2 regions of the Okibacterium fritillariae genome follow, and region 1 is predicted to be linked to the other one. Evidence: riboswitches for the same ligand, from Rfam matches in the RefSeq annotation. Region 1 holds a riboswitch; the other holds the start of a gene.

The links. Region 1 has a riboswitch for thiamine pyrophosphate ahead of ACUWEX_RS06660 (ECF transporter S component). Riboswitches for the same ligand answer to the same signal wherever they lie in the genome.
Region 2: another riboswitch for thiamine pyrophosphate. It lies ahead of thiM (hydroxyethylthiazole kinase); the one in region 1 lies ahead of ACUWEX_RS06660 (ECF transporter S component).

The regions. Positions count from the first base shown of each region.
Region 1 is NZ_CP199917.1:1,417,417-1,421,825, forward strand. Features, by position in the region: gene ACUWEX_RS06640 (hypothetical protein) at 1-195, shown strand, start outside; gene ACUWEX_RS06645 (TIGR03086 family metal-binding protein) at 204-779, opposite strand; gene ACUWEX_RS06650 (DNA polymerase IV) at 977-2,305, shown strand; gene ACUWEX_RS06655 (hypothetical protein) at 2,302-2,652, shown strand; TPP riboswitch at 2,697-2,806, shown strand; gene ACUWEX_RS06660 (ECF transporter S component) at 2,844-3,476, shown strand; gene ACUWEX_RS06665 (ABC transporter ATP-binding protein) at 3,487-4,409, shown strand, end outside.
Region 2 is NZ_CP199917.1:796,610-801,018, forward strand. Features, by position in the region: gene ACUWEX_RS03900 (3-oxoacyl-ACP reductase) at 1-112, opposite strand, end outside; gene thiD (bifunctional hydroxymethylpyrimidine kinase/phosphomethylpyrimidine kinase) at 168-1,022, opposite strand; gene thiE (thiamine phosphate synthase) at 1,019-1,675, opposite strand; gene thiM (hydroxyethylthiazole kinase) at 1,672-2,517, opposite strand; TPP riboswitch at 2,510-2,607, opposite strand; gene ACUWEX_RS03920 (FAD-binding oxidoreductase) at 2,695-4,245, shown strand.

The DNA.
Region 1 (4,409 bases):
CGGCTCGTGCAGCGTCGGCAGCTGCAACTGCGCCGGCAGTCCAACTCGTTCCGCGTCGACCTCACGGTTCTCCCGCTGTCACGCTACGGCGGCTGGGTCGTCGCGCCCGACACGATCGTGGTGAGCTCATCGCTGCGGGACGATCCCGAAGCCTTCCAAGCGTGGTTCGAACCGATCGTCGAAGCGCTCGTCTGACGGCTGGTCTAACCGGGGAAGGGCGCGCGCACGTCGCGACCGGTGAGCGCGAGCAGGCGCGACTGCAGGGGTGCATCTTCGTCGACCGCAACGGGTGAGGCGAACAATCCGGATGCCTCGAGCGTCTCCTTCTGCGGCGCGAAAACGCTCCACACGGCCTCGACCAGGTTGTCATCGAGCTTCTCGTCGGCGCCGACTGCCTTCGCGAGATCCCACGTGTGGACCGCGACATCCGACACCTGCTCGGCCAGGTATTCGCGCACGGTCACGGTGTCATAGCTGAGGTGCACGGGCGCGTCGTGGGATGCTTCCCGCCACGCGTTCGTGGCCCGCTCGGAGTGCTGCCGCCACTCGGCCTTCAGGTCGTCAGACAGCGGGTTGAGCAACCCCTGCGCCTGCCGCGTGGTCATGCCGGTGAGCAGTGCGGACACCCACTGCTGCTCGTCGATCACGTGCTGCACGAGTTGGCGCACGTTCCAGTCGGTGTCGGGCGTCGGGGCATCCCAATCGCTGACCTGTTCGAGGCGACGCGAGAATTCTTCGTGCGCGGTGCGCTGCAGTTCCAGCCAGTCGTAGTCGGTCATCGGTGCCTCCCGGTCGGTGTGTCCCCGACCACTGTAACGCCCGGGCGCGCGAGCCATTCCCGAGTGCCGGGCGGCGGCCGGGCGGGGGCCGAACGGGTTTCGGTGCCGCGCTTCCGAGCGGTGCCCGCACGCACGGCGCCGGCACGGATGCTCTCGCGCCCCGCCTCGAATGTCGGTGGCGCCTGAGACAATGAGGTGTGTCCCGCCAAGATGGTCTCTCGCGTCGCGTCTCCGACGACGACGCCTCGGGCGAGGGCGCGCACATCCTCCACATCGACATGGACGCCTTCTTCGCGTCGGTCGAATTGCTCGACTACCCGGAGCTGCGGGGCAAGCCGGTGATCATCGGCAACCCGACGGGCCGCTCGGTCGTGACGAGCGCCACCTATGAGGCCCGGCGTTACGGCGTGACGGCCGCCATGCCCGTGTCGAAGGCCATCCGCCTGTGCCCGCAGGCCGTCATCCTCGAGCCGCATCACGCGCGCTATAGCCACTTCTCGAAGCGCGTCATGACCATCTTCGAAGAGGCGACGCCGCTCGTCGAGAAGCTGTCGATCGACGAGGCGTTCCTCGATGTGGCCGGGGCGCGTCGGCTGCTCGGCACACCCGCCGAGATCGGTCGCATGCTGCGCCGCCGCGTGCACGAAGAGACGGGCCTCACGTGCTCGGTCGGCGCGGCCGGGTCGAAGTTCGTGGCCAAGCTCGCGTCGTCGGCCGCCAAACCCGACGGCCTGCTGGTCGTGCCGCCGGCCGAGACGCTGCAGTTCCTGCATCCGTTGCCCATTCGAGCGCTCTGGGGCGTGGGCGGGCGCACCGAAGAATCGCTGCTGCGCATGGGGCTGCGCACGGTCGGCGACGTTGCCGCGGCACCCCTATCGGTGCTCGAGCGCGCGGTGGGTGCGGCCACGGGGCGCAAGCTGCATGAGCTCGCGCGCGGCGTCGACGACCGGCGCATCGTCACGCAGTCCACCGAGAAGAGCGTCGGCCACGAGGTCACATTCGACGAAGACATCCGCGACCCGGCTCGCATCAAACGCGAGATCCTCGGCCTGTCCGATCGGGTGGGGCAACGCCTGCGCGCGGCGGGTCTTTCCGGCCGCACGGTGTCGATCAAGGTGCGTTACTCCGATTTCACGACCGTCACGCGATCGCGCACGCTCGAAGACCCGAGCAACGTCTCGAAGCGGTTCTACGAAGAGGCCACCGACCTCTTCGATGCGCTGCACACGGATGGCCGCGCCATCCGCCTCATCGGCGTGCGGGCCGAGCAGCTGACCGAAGGCGGCCCGGGCGCCCTGCTGTGGGATCCCGACGAGGAGTGGCGCGAGGCCGAGACCATGATCGACTCGCTGCGCAAGAAGTTCGGCTCGGGCGCGATCGGTTCGGCGGCGCTCCTCAGCGGCACGACGCGCACGGGCCGGGATCGGGCGGCCGCGGCATCCGCCCACCGGGCCGACCAAGCGCGTCGAGAAGCTGACCGCAACCCCTTGGACGGGGAAGCCCCACAGAGTAACTTTGGGGCATGAGCAACCTTTCTCTCGACCTGGCCAACTCCTTCAAATCGCTCGGCGTCTCAACCGTCTACGGTGAGCCTGTCGAGTTCGAGGGGGGCTCCCTCATTCCCGTCGCCCTGACCTGGTACGGCTTCGGCGCCGGCGAAGGGGAGAACATCGAAGACGGCGACGAGAACGTCGCCGGTTCGGGTTCCGGCGGTGGCGGCGGTGGCGCCTCCATCCCGATCGGCGCCTACGTCAAGGCGGCCGACGGCATCCGCTTCGAGCCCAACGTCGTTTCGCTGCTCGCCGTCGGCATCCCGGCCATCTGGGTCACGGGCAAGGCCCTCGCGCGCATCATCAAGGCGCTCAAGAAGTAGCCCTCACTTTCTCGGCCCCGCGGCGACTCGCCGCGGGGCTATAATTTTGTCAACACGGGAGTCCGGTGAGCCGGGCTGAGAGGAAGGTTCTCAACCTTCGACCGTCGAACCTGATCTGGATCATGCCAGCGCAGGGAGGCATTCATCTCCTTACCCGTGCCCTCATTCACCGAATAGAAGGGGCACGAATCGTGTCAACGCGCACCGAAACACTCACCCAACCGCAGGCCCCGGCCGCCCCCAGCCGGTTCCGTTGGCGGGTCGTCGACATCGTCGTGGCCAGCGTGCTCGGCGTGGCCGCCGGCATCGTCTTCTGGGCCTGGGGCCTCGGATGGAGCGCCATCAGCGCCCCGTTCCAGTTCCTCCCCGGCCTGCAGGCGTCGCTCGCCACCCTGTGGGTGGCCGCCGGAGTGCTCGGCGCCCTCGTCATCCGCAAGCCCGGCGCGGCCATCTTCGTCGAGACCGTCGCGGCGGCCGTCTCGGCCCTCGTCGGCACCCAATGGGGAGGATTCCTCACCATCGAGGCCGGCATCGTGCAGGGCCTCGGCGCCGAGATCATCTTCCTGCTGTTCTTCTACCGGGTCTGGAACCTGCCCGTCGCCATGCTCGCGGGCGCGGGCGCCGGTCTCGCCATGGCCATCAACGACCTGGTGCTCTGGTACCCGGGCTCGGCATTCGGCTTCGTCGCGGTCTACACGATCTCGGCCCTCGTCGGGGGTGCCATTGTCGCGGGCGTGCTGCCGTGGCTCGCGGCCACGGGGCTCGCACGCACGGGTGCGCTCGATCGCTTCGCCTCGGGACGGGCCTCCGCTCGACGTGTCTGACGACAAGGCGATGTCGGCGCGCCCGGCCGGGGTCGAGGCCCGCGGCTGGGCGTTCCGGCACGCCAGTCGGCTCGCGTGGGCGGTCGACGGGCTCGACCTGTCGATCGCCCCGGGGGAGCGCGTGCTGCTCCTCGGGCCGTCGGGCGCCGGCAAATCGACGCTCATCCAGGCTCTGGCGGGCGTTCTCGGCGACAGCGCAGACGAAGGCGAATCGCGGGGCTCTCTTCTCATCGACGGGATGCTGCCCGCCGCCGTCCGCGGTCGTGCGGGCCTCGTGCTGCAAGACCCCGACTCGCAGGTGATCCTGGCGCGCGTGGGCGACGACGTGGCGTTCGGCTGCGAGAACCTCGGCGTCGATCGCGACGAGATCTGGCGCCGGGTGGCCTGGGCGCTCGATGCGGTGGGCCTGCACGTGGCGCTCGACTATCCCACGTCGCAGTTGTCGGGTGGGCAGAAGCAGCGGCTCGCACTGGCCGGTGTGCTGGCGATGCATCCGGGCTTGTTGCTGCTCGACGAGCCCACGGCCAATCTCGATCCCGCGGGCGTGGCCGAGGTGCAGGATGCCGTGGGGCGTGTGCTCGAACGCACGGGTGCGACGCTCGTCGTGATCGAGCACCGGGTCGACACGTGGGCCTCGGTCGTCGACCGTGTCGTCGTGCTCGAACCGAACGGTGGCGTCAGCGCTGATGGCTCGGTCGAGCGGGTGTTGGGGGATGCCTCGACCGCCGAACGCCTGCGCGATGCGGGTGTATGGGTGCCCGGGTGGCGCCCCGAGGCGCCGGCGCGGCGCACGCAGCCGGGAACGGGTGCGGGTGCGAGTTCTGCCTCTGGCGGCGCCATCGGTACAGCCCCTCCCGCTGGTGCCGGTGCCGGCGTGTTGCTCAGCGCCACGGGTCTCTCCGTCGGGCGCCCCGGCCAGCATCCCGTGCAGAC
Region 2 (4,409 bases), 620 kb from region 1:
AGCGGTAGTTGACGACGACGCGGGCGCCTTCGCGGGCGAACGCGCGGGCGATGGAGTGGCCGAGGCCGCGACCGGCGCCCGTGACGAGGACGATCTGTTCGGAGAGGAGCATGAGGTTCTTTCGGGTTCGCTAGGACAGGGTGCGTGTCTGGTGTGGCGGTCAGCCGTTAGCGCGCAGCGCCGGAGGACGTCGCTGCGGCATCCGCCCAGAGGGAGTGGAAGTGGCTGATGGGGCCGTTGCCGCGGCCCACGCGGAGGTCGTCGGCGGAGCGGAGGCTGTCGAGCAGCCAGGCCTTCGACGCGACGAGGGCGGCGACCCAGTCATCGGTGCGGGCACGCTGGGTGGCGAGGGCCGAGGAGAGCGAGCATCCCGTGCCGTGGGTGTTGCGTGTGGCCGCGCGGATGCCGGGAACCTCGGCGAGCCCGCCGGTGATGCGCCCGCGCGATGCGACGTCGACGAGGGCGTCGGGGCAGTCGTCGCCGGCCAGATGCCCGCCTTTGGCGAGCACGATCGCGCCGGAACTCTCGGAGAGGCGGCGGCCCTGGTCGAGTGCCTCCGCCCAGGTCGCCGCGGTCGGTTCGCGCACCAGCACGCCTAGTTCGCTGAGGTTCGGGGTGACGAGGTCGCAGCGCTCGATGAGTCGGCGCACGGCATCCTCGGCGCGGGCATCGAGCAGACGGTCGCCGCTCGTCGCCACCATCACGGGGTCGAGCACGACGAGGGGCGGGCGGATGCGGGCGAGCCACTCGTCGACCACCGCGACCGTCGTCTCGTCGCCCAACATGCCGATCTTGACCGCGTCGATCTCGACGTCGTCGCTGACCGCGTCGAGCTGTTCGCCGAGGAACGCCGCGGGCGGGGTGTGGACCGAGCGCACGCCGCAGGTGTTCTGGGCGACGAGCGCCGTGACGACGGCCATGCCGTAGCCGCCGTTGGCCGCGATGCTCTTGAGGTCGGCCTGGATGCCCGCACCACCGGTCGGATCGGTGCCCGCGATGCTCAGCACGCGAGGGATGCTCATCGCTCCCACTCCGCTCGAAGCTCGCGGGCAGAACGCTCTGGGTCGGATGACGCACACAGAGCCGAGACGACCGCGACGCCGTCGGCCCCCGCATCCCGCAACGGGCGGAGGTCGTCGAAGCCGATGCCGCCGATCGCGACAGCCGGGAAACGGCTCAGGGTGCGGCGCTCGCCGAAACCGTGCACGCCGATGGGCTCGGGGTGGTCGGGCTTCGTGGTGGTCGCCCTGATGACCCCGATGCCCAGGTAGTCGACGACGCCATCGGGTAACGCGTTCGCGGCCTCGACCTCGACGAGTGAGGATGCGGTGAGCCCGACGATCGCCGCCTCTCCCACGATCGCGCGCACATCGACGGCGGGCAGGTCGCTCTGGCCCACGTGCACGCCGTGAACCGCGGCACCCCGGGCGCGCGCCGCGAGGAACACGTCGACGCGATCGTTCATGAGCACCTGGGCGCGGCTGTCGCACGCCTCGGCGACGGCTAGCAGAAGCTGCAGGGCTTCGGCCGCGCTGCTGTCCTTCGCGCGCACCTGCACCGTCGTGGCTCCACCCCGCACAGCGGCCTCGACCGTCGCCGCGACACCACGCTCGCCGCACAGGGCGGTGTCGGTGACGAGGTAGAGGGAGAGGTCGAGGGCGTGACGCGCGGTCACGAACGCACCGCGCGGTCGGCGACGGTTGCGGCGTCGCGGGCGTGGAGAGCGTCGATGAAGGCGACCGCGAAGGAGCCGGGCCCCGCACCCCGGGTCGCGTCGGCCGCGACTTCGGCAGCGACCGTGTAGTTCGTCACCGCGGCAACGGTGGCCTCGAAGAGGTCGCCATCGTGGGCCACGGAGAGGTAGGCGGCGATGGTCGCGCCGAGCGCGCATCCGCCGCCCGTGATGAGCGTGAGCAACTCGGTTCCGTTCGCCAGACGGGCGATGCGATCGCCGTCGGTCACGAGGTCGACCGCGCCCGAGACGGCCACGACGCTGCCGTGCGTGCGCGCGAGCATCCGTGCCGCGTCGAGGGCGTCGTCGGTGCCGGCCACCGAGTCGACGCCGCGACCACCCGCGCCCGCACCCGCCAGGGCCAAGATCTCAGACGGGTTGCCACGAATCACGCTCGGCCGCAGGGCCACGAGCTCGTGGGCCAGCTCGGTGCGCACGGGCAGCGCTCCGATGGCGACGGGGTCGAGCACCCACGGTGTGCCGGCCGCGGATGCATCGACCGCGGCCTCGCGCGCGGCATCCCGTTGCTCGGAAGTCGGGGTGCCTAGGTTGATGAGCAGACCCGACGCGATGCGCGCGAAGACGCCGGCTTCCACCGGGATATCGACCATCGCGGGGGAGGCGCCCTGGGCGAGCAGCACGTTCGCCGTGATGTTGGTCACGACGTGATTGGTGATGCACTGCACGAGCGGAGCGGTCGAACGCATCCGCTCGAGGTGCGCGCCCGGCGACAGCGGGCCGGGGTCGGTGGGCAGGGTCGTGCTGGTGCCTGGGCGAATACTCATCCGCGGACATCCCTTCGCTAGTTCTAACTAGATCAGGTTCGACGGGTGTGTTCTCAGCCCGCAGTCGTGCGGGCACCCCGTGTCACTGAGACGACTATAGCGGTCTCTTCGGGACCCGCCGCCGCGGATGGGGGAGAGGTCCTGCCGCGGACGGCGCTCGCGCAGTAGGCTCCGGTCATGGCCGAACTGACGAGGCGCCAGGCGATTCTGCTCGCCGGCGCGACGCTGATGCTCTCGGGGTGCACTGCGCCCGCGACGCCCACCGCGAGCCCCACCGCCGCGGGCACGCCGACGTCCGTGAAGACCGCGACGGCGGCCGATTGGCAGGCGTTCGCCGCGCAGCTGAAGGGCGCGCTCGTGTTGCCCGCGGATGCCGATTACGCGCAGCTCAAGCTGGTCGAGAACCCGCGGTTCGACGACGCCCAGCCGCTCGCCATTCTCGAGGCATCGAGCGCGGATGATGTGGCGGCCGCGATCACGTTCGCGACCGCGCATGCCGTGCCCCTCGCCATCCGGTCGGGCGGTCACAGCTATCCCGGATACTCGGCGGGCGGCGCGAGCGGAACCGATGTGCCGCCGTCGCTCGTGGTCGACGTGCGCCCGCTCAACCAGGTGACGGTCGCAAGCGACGGGACGGCGACCATCGGGGCCGGTGCGGCGCTCGCGTCCGTGTATGCCGCGCTCTCGGCCGAGGGTCGGGCTATCGGGGCCGGGTCGTGTGCCACCGTCGGTGTCGCCGGGCTCACCCTGGGCGGCGGTGTCGGAGTGCTCACGCGCACCTTCGGCCTGACGTGCGACCAGGTCACGGCCATCGAGATTGTCACGGCCGACGGAAAAGTCGTCACGGCGTCGGCAACCAACGAACCCGAGCTGTTCTGGGCATTGCGCGGCGGCGGTGGCGGGCACCTGGGCGTGGTGACATCGTTCACGTTCCAGACGCAGGCGGCCCCCACCGTCACCATGTTCTTCCTGTCCTGGCCGTTCGCGCAGGCCGCCGCCGTGGTCGAGGCGTGGCAGAGCTGGATGCCCCAGACCGACCCGGGCCTCTGGTCGACGTTGAAGTTGCTGGGAGGGCCCGTGAAGCATCCGACCGGCCCGGCGATCACGATGTCGGGCACCTGGTTGGGCGCACCCGGGCAGCTCGCGGCCCAGCTCGCGGGGCTCACGAACGCCGTGAAGCCCAGCACCAACACGTCGTCGACGCACGACTACGGGCAGGCCATGGCCATCTACGCCGGATGCTCGAACATCGCGGTCGCGCAGTGCAACACGGGCCCGGGCGGCAGCCTGAAACGCGAATCGTTCGGGGCGACGTCGCATATCGCGCAGGCGCCGCTCGACGCGGCCGGGATTCAGGCGCTCATCGGCCAGGCCACGGCGGCGGGCCAGGTGGGCGGCATGATCGAGGGCGGCGTGTCGATCGATGCGCTCGGCGGGCAGGTCGCGAAGCTCGGCGCCGACGATACCGCGTTCCCGTGGCGGGATGCCTTGGCCACCGTTCAATACACGGCCACGTTCGAGAACGGCGCCGATCCCGCGCCGTTCGACGCCTACGCGCGTGGGTTCCGGCAGGCGATGCAGCCGCACTGGGGCGACGGCGCTTACGTGAACTATTCGGATGCCTCGATCACCGATCCCGACACCGCCTACTTCGGCGCGAACAAGGAGCGGTTGCAGGCGGCGCGCAAGAAATACGACCCCTCGGGGCTGTTTACGCAGCCGCAGTAGGCGAGCCCTCCTCACGGCGGCCGACTCGGCGCGACCCCCATGAGCGGTCGGCTACCGGCGGTCTGCGGCCACCGGTCGTCATGGCGACTCGTGGCTCCCCGTAGTCGGGAACGGCCGAGCCGCTCCCACTCACGCGGACACCCGTTGTTCACCCCCAGATGGGG